Regions from separate parts of the Erwinia sp. GW821-FHT03D09 genome, predicted to be linked through region 2. Evidence: predicted binding sites of a transcription regulator. Region 2 holds the regulator's gene; each other region holds the start of a gene.
What was found. Region 2 encodes LexA, which represses DNA repair genes until DNA is damaged. Its sites were predicted from a motif close to TNCTGTATGTACATACAGNA; they were not measured.
Positions count from the first base shown of each region.

Region 1: a site for LexA is predicted at 1,135-1,154, ahead of mutH (DNA mismatch repair endonuclease MutH). Genes of this name have one in related genera too.
Region 3: a site for LexA is predicted at 1,035-1,054, ahead of AC07U6_RS13300 (DinI-like family protein). Genes of this name have one in related genera too.
Region 4: a site for LexA is predicted at 1,397-1,416, ahead of AC07U6_RS00290 (metal-dependent hydrolase). Genes of this name have one in related genera too.

Region 1 is NZ_JBWKUK010000006.1:133,581-135,784, reverse strand. It holds gene AC07U6_RS07635 (YgdI/YgdR family lipoprotein) at 1-69, opposite strand, end outside; gene mutH (DNA mismatch repair endonuclease MutH) at 215-901, opposite strand; gene rppH (RNA pyrophosphohydrolase) at 1,587-2,114, shown strand; gene ptsP (phosphoenolpyruvate--protein phosphotransferase) at 2,127-2,204, shown strand, end outside.
Region 2 is NZ_JBWKUK010000007.1:47,224-49,427, reverse strand. It holds gene dinF (MATE family efflux transporter DinF) at 1-790, opposite strand, end outside; gene lexA (transcriptional repressor LexA) at 871-1,479, opposite strand; gene AC07U6_RS08345 (diacylglycerol kinase) at 1,587-1,955, opposite strand; gene plsB (glycerol-3-phosphate 1-O-acyltransferase PlsB) at 2,084-2,204, shown strand, end outside.
Region 3 is NZ_JBWKUK010000011.1:148,429-150,632, reverse strand. It holds gene AC07U6_RS13310 (ornithine cyclodeaminase family protein) at 1-145, shown strand, start outside; gene AC07U6_RS13305 (hypothetical protein) at 231-356, opposite strand; gene AC07U6_RS13300 (DinI-like family protein) at 764-1,009, opposite strand; gene ldcA (muramoyltetrapeptide carboxypeptidase) at 1,162-2,103, opposite strand.
Region 4 is NZ_JBWKUK010000001.1:52,126-54,329, forward strand. It holds gene AC07U6_RS00285 (L-cystine transporter) at 1-621, opposite strand, end outside; gene AC07U6_RS00290 (metal-dependent hydrolase) at 787-1,377, opposite strand; gene hxpB (hexitol phosphatase HxpB) at 1,561-2,204, opposite strand, start outside.

The sequences.
Region 1 (2,204 bases), on a different contig from region 2:
GTAGTCGCTACTGCAGCCACTAACCAGCATTGATACACTCAGCGCCGCAATACCTAACATCCACTTCATACTTGCCCCCCTTAATATTTATTACTGTGTTGAGTGTAGTAATAAACTATTTTCCCTGTAGTGATAATTTCATCAGTCTGAAAATGGACTGCATGTGGTGCGTATTATTGACATTCGGATAATTTTCCGCAAATCAGCAGGAAAACTACAGTAAAAAATGGCGGGCCAGCAGCGCTGCCGTGAAGGTTTTTTTCAGATAAAAGCCGCGCGGCAGGGTCACAATGGGTTGCCCATGGCGGCCAATACCCTCGGTCAGCGCTTTACTGTTCGCCGCCTTGGGGCGGATTTGCAAAACCTCGCCGTGGCGGGCGGTGATTTGTTCAACCTGACCCAGCACAATCATATCCATCAGCTCTTCCCAGTCGCGTTGTAGCTGTTGTTCCTCTTCACTATTGGGGCTCCAGAGCAGCGGTGCGCCAACGTGGCGCTCTGCCAGTGGAATAGTTCGTTCGCCCTCAACCGGTATCCACAGTACGCGCTCGAGCTTATGTCGCACGTGGCTGTTTTGCCAGGTGACGCCGCTATTACCGGTCAACGGTGCGACACAAACGAAGGTGGTTTCAAGCGGACGCCCGCCAGCATCCACGGGAATCGTTTTTAGCTCTACGCCAATCTCGGCAAAATCCTGCTCCGGCTTACTGCCTGCGCTGGCACCAAGATAACGTTCCAGTAGCATCCCCACCCAGCCCTTGTCTCGTTTAAGATCTCGCGGAATCGGTAAACTTATACGCTGGGCAAGTTCTCCGAGAGTATAACCGGCAAGCGCAGTGGCTCTGGCCACCAGTTCGGTTTCATCACGAGGGGGAGGAACGAGGAAAGGAGCACCTGTCATTGCGATATCCAAATCTGTTTAAAAAACAACCTCTCAGTTCCGGCGTTACACGGCTTAACGCTAATTCTGGGGGTAAGCATAATAATAGCATGATAAATCATGTTTTTTATTGCCCCTATTGAAGGGGGGGGGCCCATACTCAAACAAGTTTTACCCACCTTGTCACCGACAGTGAACAGGATCTTCTACGTAGTTATCCACAGAAAAATGGGATAACTCACATTTAAAAATAATACTGTTTCAATTTACAGCCTTGACGCAGGGGGTTTTGGCAACTTTAGCCCCTTTCATGTGCAACTAATCAACATATTCTGTGGATAAACCATTTGGTGTTCGATCTTTCGCCAGTTGCCAGAAGCCCGTCTGTGACGGCATCATGACAACGTATGATTTAGCGTGAAAACGTCGTTAAAGTTTATGATTAATCTAGGGTTATTTCTTTTTTGTGCGAGGTATTTCCAAACGTTGAACAAAGTTTTCCCCATCTGTTAACTGAGTTCTGCACAAAGCTATCCACAGAAAACGTGAATAAGATCGCTTTTTTGCCCCTGTTTCTGTTTATAACTCGGCCTGGTGGAAGCAGTTATCCAAGATCGACGCCGACTAACAGGCACAAACCAGTGGTTTACCGCCTGTAAGGAGTGTGAAACAATCAGAACATCCAGTTTTAGTTTGAGGTAGTCCGGTGATCGATGATGATGGCTACCGCCCGAATGTTGGTATCGTAATTTGTAACAGGCAGGGACAGGTTGTGTGGGCAAGGCGCTATGGCCAACACTCCTGGCAGTTTCCTCAGGGAGGGATTAATCCTGGCGAGACGGCGGAACAGGCGATGTACCGCGAACTTTTCGAGGAAGTCGGTTTGAGCCGTAAGGATGTTCGCATCCTTGCATCTACCCGTAACTGGTTACGATATAAATTGCCAAAACGTTTGGTGCGTTGGGACACAAAGCCGGTTTGTATCGGCCAAAAACAGAAGTGGTTTCTTCTGCAGCTGTTGTGCAATGACGCGGATATCAATATGCAAACCAGCAGCACGCCGGAGTTTGACGGCTGGCGCTGGGTCAGTTTCTGGTATCCGGTGCGCCAGGTGGTCTCTTTTAAACGCGATGTTTACCGCCGCGTAATGAAAGAGTTTGCCAGCGTGGTTATGCCCCTGCAGGAGAATACCGCGCAGAGAAATACGCAAGGCTTTCGAAGGAAGAGAGGTTAAGCCACGTAGATTATGCTCACACAACTACGCGAAATAGTTGAGAAAGTGGCGGCAGCGCCCCGGCTTACCGAGGCGCTGGATATTCTGGTT
Region 2 (2,204 bases):
TACCGAGCCGGGCACCGAAGATCGTCAGTGAGGCAAAGCACACCTGCAACAGCAGCGAACGCAGCATAATGTCGCGGTTCAGCCTCAGCAGGCGGGCCAGATTACCGCGCCATGCACTCAGCAGCAGACGCAGCGACAGGCCACGCATCACCATCGCACGCCACACCAGCAGCAGGCCCACGAGCAGGCTGACGTATTCAGCGATAGCCGTCGCGGCAGCGGCGCCCTGCACGCCCCACTTCAGGCCGATAACAAACCACAGATCCAGCAGGATATTCACCAGGTTGCCCACCACCAGCAGGATCACCGGCGCACGGGCATACTGCACGCCAAGCAGCCAGCCGAGCAGAACCAGGTTCGCCAGCGTGGCGGGCGCGCTGAGCCAGCGGATCTGCATAAACAGATCGGCCTGATGCAGCACGTCTTTACTGCCGCCGGTCAGCCCCAGCGCCAGATGAGTCAACGGCGCTTTCAGCAGAATAAAGGTGAAACCTGCCAGCAGCGCCAGCAGCAGCGGCTGCATTAATGCTCGCGCCAGTGCGGGCTTGTCGTTCGCACCGAAAGCCTGTGCGGTCAGCCCGGTGGTGCTCATGCGCAAAAACAGCAGCAGCATGAACAGGAAGCTGGTAATGGTGGTGCCAATCGCCACGCCGCCGAGGTAGGTCGGGCTATCGAGATGGCCAATAACGGCGGTATCCACCAGCCCGAGCAGTGGCACGGTAATATTGGAGAGGATCATCGGCAGCGCCAGCCGCCAGAGATTTTTATCGGCAACCGTCAGCAGTCGCATTATTTTCCAACCGGAAGCAGGGAGAGACGAAGGATCGCAAAACGCGCCGCAGAGGGCAACGCGTCAGGTTTACCAGGGAATTACAGCCAGTTGCCGTTGCGGATAACACCGACGGCCAGACCTTCAATAGTCAGCGTCTGCTGGCGCAGATCGACAACGATCGGCTGAAACTCGCTGTTTTCCGGCAGCAGGTGAACGATGTTACCCTGTTTTTTCAGGCGCTTAACGGTAACTTCGTCATCAATACGCGCCACAACAACCTGGCCATTACGCACGTCTTCCGTTTTGTGCACCGCCAGCAGATCGCCGTCCATGATGCCGATATCTTTCATCGACATGCCGCTAACGCGCAGCAGGAAGTCCGCATTGGGTTTGAACAGTTCCGGGTCCACCGAGTAGTGACCTTCGATATGCTGCTCGGCCAGCAGCGGCTCACCGGCGGCAACGCGGCCAATCAGCGGCAGCCCCTCTGCTTCTTCCATCATCAGACGAATGCCGCGTGATGCACCGGAAACGATCTCAATCACGCCTTTCCTGGCCAGCGCTTTCAGGTGTTCTTCAGCAGCATTGGGGGAACGGAAGCCAAGCTGCGAGGCAATTTCTGCCCGCGTCGGCGGCATGCCGGTCTGGTTAATGTGGTCGCGAATCAGGTCGTAAACCTGCTGCTGCCGTGCCGTTAGTGCTTTCATCCCGCCCCCTGGTTGTTTATACAGTCAACTGTCAGTATATACAGGTATTTGCGCGTTGAAAACCCAAAGCTGGCTAAAAAACAGCAGTTTGTTGAATTTCGGAAAACCTATCGCAAATGTGCGATCAAGAGCATTGCCCACACAAAAACTGCCAATATTATACTTAATAATACGGCGGCGGAGCCCATATCTTTGGCACGCCCGGCCAGCGGATGAATTTCACTGCCGATACGGTCTACTACCGCCTCAATGGCGCTGTTAAGGATTTCGACGATAATCACCATCACCACAGAGCCGATCAGCAGCACGCGGGTGACGGCGTCAACATCCAGCCAGCAGGCGATCAGGATGGCGATAATGGCGGCGATGGCTTCCTGGCGGAATGCCGCTTCATGTTGCCAGGCAGCACGTATACCTTTCCAGGAATAGCCCGCTGCTTTTACAATTCGAGTCAATCCGGTGGCGTTATTTGCCATAATCAGGGAACCCTTTGGGAAGTTTAACGTCAATGAGAGGGTGTAGCACATTTTGCAATACCACAGATTCTGTTAGCGCTTTCTGGTATGCTTGCGGCGCTTTGCTAACAAGAGGCTTCATGTTGTCTATGTCAGGTTGGCGTAATTTATATTACAAACTGTTGAATCTGCCAGTGAAATTCCTGGTAAAAAGTAAGGCAATCCCGGCCGAACCGGTTGCCGAGCTTGGGCTTGATACTTCTCGCCCTA
Region 3 (2,204 bases), on a different contig from region 2:
GCATATTGAGGCCGATCTCTACGAGATGTGCCAGAGTACGACCTTCAGTCGGCAGAGGCAGGATATTACGCTGTATAAGAATGCGGGCGGCGCGCACCCGGACCTGATGGTCAGCCTGCCGGTGATTGATCGTTTAAATCGATAGCCCGTAGCGTAGATAAGGTGTGATTCACCCGGTCGTTATTTTGACAGGCGCTTATCGGGTGAATACCGGCTAATGACCTCCGGGTCTAGTGACGCCCGGGTCGATGCAGGATTTCAGCCAGCATCCCCGGCAGGCAGGCACCAACAATCACCAAAAATCCCATCAATGGCCCCCCAATCAGCAACAGAGCGCAAAATAGTACGGCGTTCATTTCTGTCCTTTCGTTGTTTTTTCTTCTGTCAGGAACGTTAACAGCGTGGCTATGCTGCACCTAAAGTGTCGATTATGCATTGATCGGAATCACAATTTTGCGGTGCCAAAATGTGGCAAGGCTGGCTACTGGTCGATCGCGCCTGAGGGGAATGTTTTGGATTGCAAGGCATGATTAAAAACGAAGAAAGCATAAGAATTGTTTCAGGAGGGATTAGGCAGTGTATGTTATAACAGTTAATATTTATTTATATTTACGCAAAAAAAAAGCCCGCCAAGAGCTTTAATGCGGGCCAACACCAGGGAAATCGATTAATTTTAATGATAGGAGTATTCTTAGTTATTACCAGGCAAAAACGCGTTATTTGAGAGCGAAATCAAAAAAATGTCGAATCACCCTTTTTTGTGTCAAAACTCTTCAGCGATCAACCATTCATCAGCGTTATCAAACATCTCTTCGATAATGCGCATCAGCGTGGCCTTATCGGTTTTACTGGCGTCGCTTTTTACGCCGTTGGCCTGCATCGGTTTTACTTTGACCAGCGCATCAGGAAAAACACGCTGAACGCGTTTTTCCAGCTCGCCGAGTATTAGCTGCTCAGCGTTAGCCAGTCCGGCCACGTTGCGCTTGTCATAAATCAGTTCAACAAACATTTTTGCTTCTGCTCTCTTTGAATTTATCTGTATAAAAATACAGGTATATGCAGGCGGGTTCAAACACTATTTCGCGAACCGACTAGGTGCTCGACCCGCGTGCTGGCTGGCTTCAGTCAAATATACCGCGCTGCGGATACGTTTTCGTCGAATCACTGATTCGCTGGTGACGATCCGAGGGTGGGATGGCCGGAAATCGTCAGTGCTGCATCGCTGCCATTAACACTGAGCTCGGCTTGTGCTCCCAGTGGTAGCGTAACGGTATCGTGACCGTGGCCGAAGTCCAGCCCTGTCACCAGCGGCAGTCCGCTACGCTGTGTAATCAGCTCCCATACGCTGCTGAAATCGTAACCGTTATCGTAGTCAGAAAGCGTGTTGCCGGTAAAACTGCCGGTCACAATGGCTTTTTGCCGCGCCAGAATACCGCTTTCCAACAGCTGTAGCAGCATGCGTTCAACGCGGAAGGGATGCTCATTAACATCCTCGATCACCAGAATTCCGTCGCGGATATTCGGCAACCACGGTGTGCCGATCAGCGAGGCGATCATCGCCAGGTTTCCCCCCCAGAGCGTGCCCGAAGTGCTGAGCTGCTGTGGCGTGGTCTGCCAGCGAAGGGTGAACTGCGCAGAGGTTAGTGCCAGCCAGAAGTTGGCGAGGGTGAAATCAGAGAGCGTTTCCGCACCAAAATTCCCTGCCAGCATGGGGCCGCTAAAGCTCTGCAATCCGGTCTGAGCCAGCAGGGCAAGCTGTATGGCGGTGAAGTCACTGTGCCCGCAGAGTGCGACAGGTTCGCCGCGCAGACGATCCGTCAGGCTCTTATAGTCAAGATTCGGCAGCAGGCGGCTGGCACCATAGCCGCCGCGTACGGCCAGCACAATATCCGGCAGCGTTTCCAGCCGCGCAAGATCGTTAACGTCAGCCAGTCGCTGGCTGTCGCTACCAGCAAAACGCTGTTCGCGCCGGGTGATAATGTCGGTATGGGTCACCCGATGTCCGTCCGTCCGCAGGCGCTCAATACCGCGCAGTGCGGCATCCGGATTGTGACAAAAGCCAGAAGGGGCGATCAGATGAATATTTCGTGGAGACACGGTCATAATACGTACTTATCTCATCCGGATGGTGGTTTTACCGACGATTATCAACAATTTTGACACCCTATGCGGCAATAAAAAGTGTGCTCTGCCGCAGGCCGGTG
Region 4 (2,204 bases), on a different contig from region 2:
ATCCTTCAGTAACTGCAGTGCCGCTACCCCGAGGAAGGCCGCAAAAATTACCACGCTGATAATCGACGTTGGATTCGCACCGGTCAGATCCGCAAACGGGTTTTTAGGAATAAAGGAAAGCAGCAGCTGCGGGGCGCTCAGATCGGCAACTTTTCCAATATAGTTGTTCTGAATTGCCGTAAGGCGCGCGGTTTCCTGCACGCCCTGCACCAGACCGCTGGCGTTCAGCCCGAACAGCCAGGTCACCAGCACGCCAACTGCCGCTGAAATCGCGGTAGTAAACAGCAGTACGCCAATGGTCAGTACGCTAATTTTTCCCAGCGATGAGGCGTTGTGCAGACGGGCGACGGCGCTGAGGATTGAAGCGAAAACCAACGGCATAATAATCATCTGCAGCAGCTGGACGTAACCGTTACCGACAAGATTGAACCAGCTAACGGATTGTTTAATCACATCGCTGTTTTCGCCATAGATAGTGTGCAGCGCCAGGCCAAACAGCACGCCAACTACCAGGCCAGCCAGGACCTTTTTCGACAGGCTCCAGCCGCGGCGGCCGGTTTTTGCCAGCAGCAGTAACAGGGCGACGAAGGCCACCAGGTTAATAATGAGGGGGAAATTCATTAGGACATTCTCCAAAAGTGACGGCGCGGTGGCGCCGCCGTAGCAGGCGACAGTTAATTTCTGCCGCGCAGAAAGTAGGTCAGTGGCGAAATGGTAACAGTTTGGAATGGTGCAGGTTTATATCCAAAAGGAATTATTTATAACTTTTCGGTGTAATTGACTTATTTATTGCTCGGGTTGCGCATTAATTATTCTGCTGATGCTGTTTTGTACGGTATTTATCACGGAACTGGTCCATCCGACCGCACCAAAATGCTGCATGCCGGGTGGGAAAAACATCGCATAGCCGACCAGCGCCAGGCATAACGTGCGTTCCAGCTGGTTGCCTTTCTGGCTATTGAGCAGCGGTAGCCGAAAGCGCCAGCGGCACGGCCAGAGCAGCGGTACACCCGCGGGCGTGAGCATATCGGCAACAATATGGCTGAGATAGCCCAGTACCATGCCCTGAAATGCATCTGCGGGAATAATCCAGCCCGCGGGGAGTTTCATCTGTAACAGCGCTACGCCACCGGCCACGGCCAGCAGGCTGTGGGTAAACCCCCGATGGCCAAACGCGCGGGCAATGGGCTGTGACAGCCATTTAAGCCGCTGACCGAGCAGCGACTTTGGATGATCGATATCGGGAAGCAGGCAGGTCAGCAGAGCGGCAGGAATAATGTGCCACCAGTCCGCGCTGGCCAGAACCGGTGTCAGTTCGGCGCGCTTGGCAAAAATTGCGCTGGCAATGGCAAAAATGAGATGGCCTTCGGCCGTCATGGGGAATACCTGGCTACATAGCTGTCAATGCATCCAGTATAGGGAATATATACAGTAGAATAAATATGTGACGCTGTAACGAAAGATAAATATTTTTAGCCCGGATTAACATTCAGGCAACGAAGATGCTGACAGCGCCGCTCCGTCAGCTATCCGGGCAATCGAAGTGAATGAGTGTGCCTTTCAGCGACCGAGTAAATGCTGGCCGGTCAGCTCGGTTAACGAAGCAAGTTTAACGTCCGCCAGCGCCCAGCGCGGATCTGCTGCGTACTCTGCATCGGGAACGACAATTGAACGCATGCGTGCGGCTTTAGTGGCGACCATACCGTTGAAGGAGTCTTCGAGCGTAACGCAGTTAAGCGGATCAACGCCCAGACGGGCTGCCGCATCAAGGTAAACCTGCGGGTGTGGTTTGCTGTAGGGAAGGGCTTCTGCAGAGGCAAGGATTTCAAAGTAACTGCGGATGTTGAACATCTCCAGCACCCGCTCAAGCATAAACAGCGGAGAGGCGGAGGCCAGAGCAATTTTTAACCCTGAACGCTGGCAGAGTTGCAGCGCGTGTTCCACACCGGGCAGCAACGGGCGGGTTTCTTCCACCAGATCGAGTGCACGGTCGATTACACGTTTTGTGACCTCCTGCTGCGTCGGGCCGCTCCACGGCAGCGTTTCATACCACATACGTACTACCTGATCGATGCGCAGGCCCAGCGTGTCGGGCAGCTCCTCGCGGCGGCTCAAATCGATGTCAAGCGTACTGAAAATATCCAGCTCTGCCTGTTCCCAGAGTGGTTCAGAGTCGATCAGCAGGCCATCCATATCAAAAATGG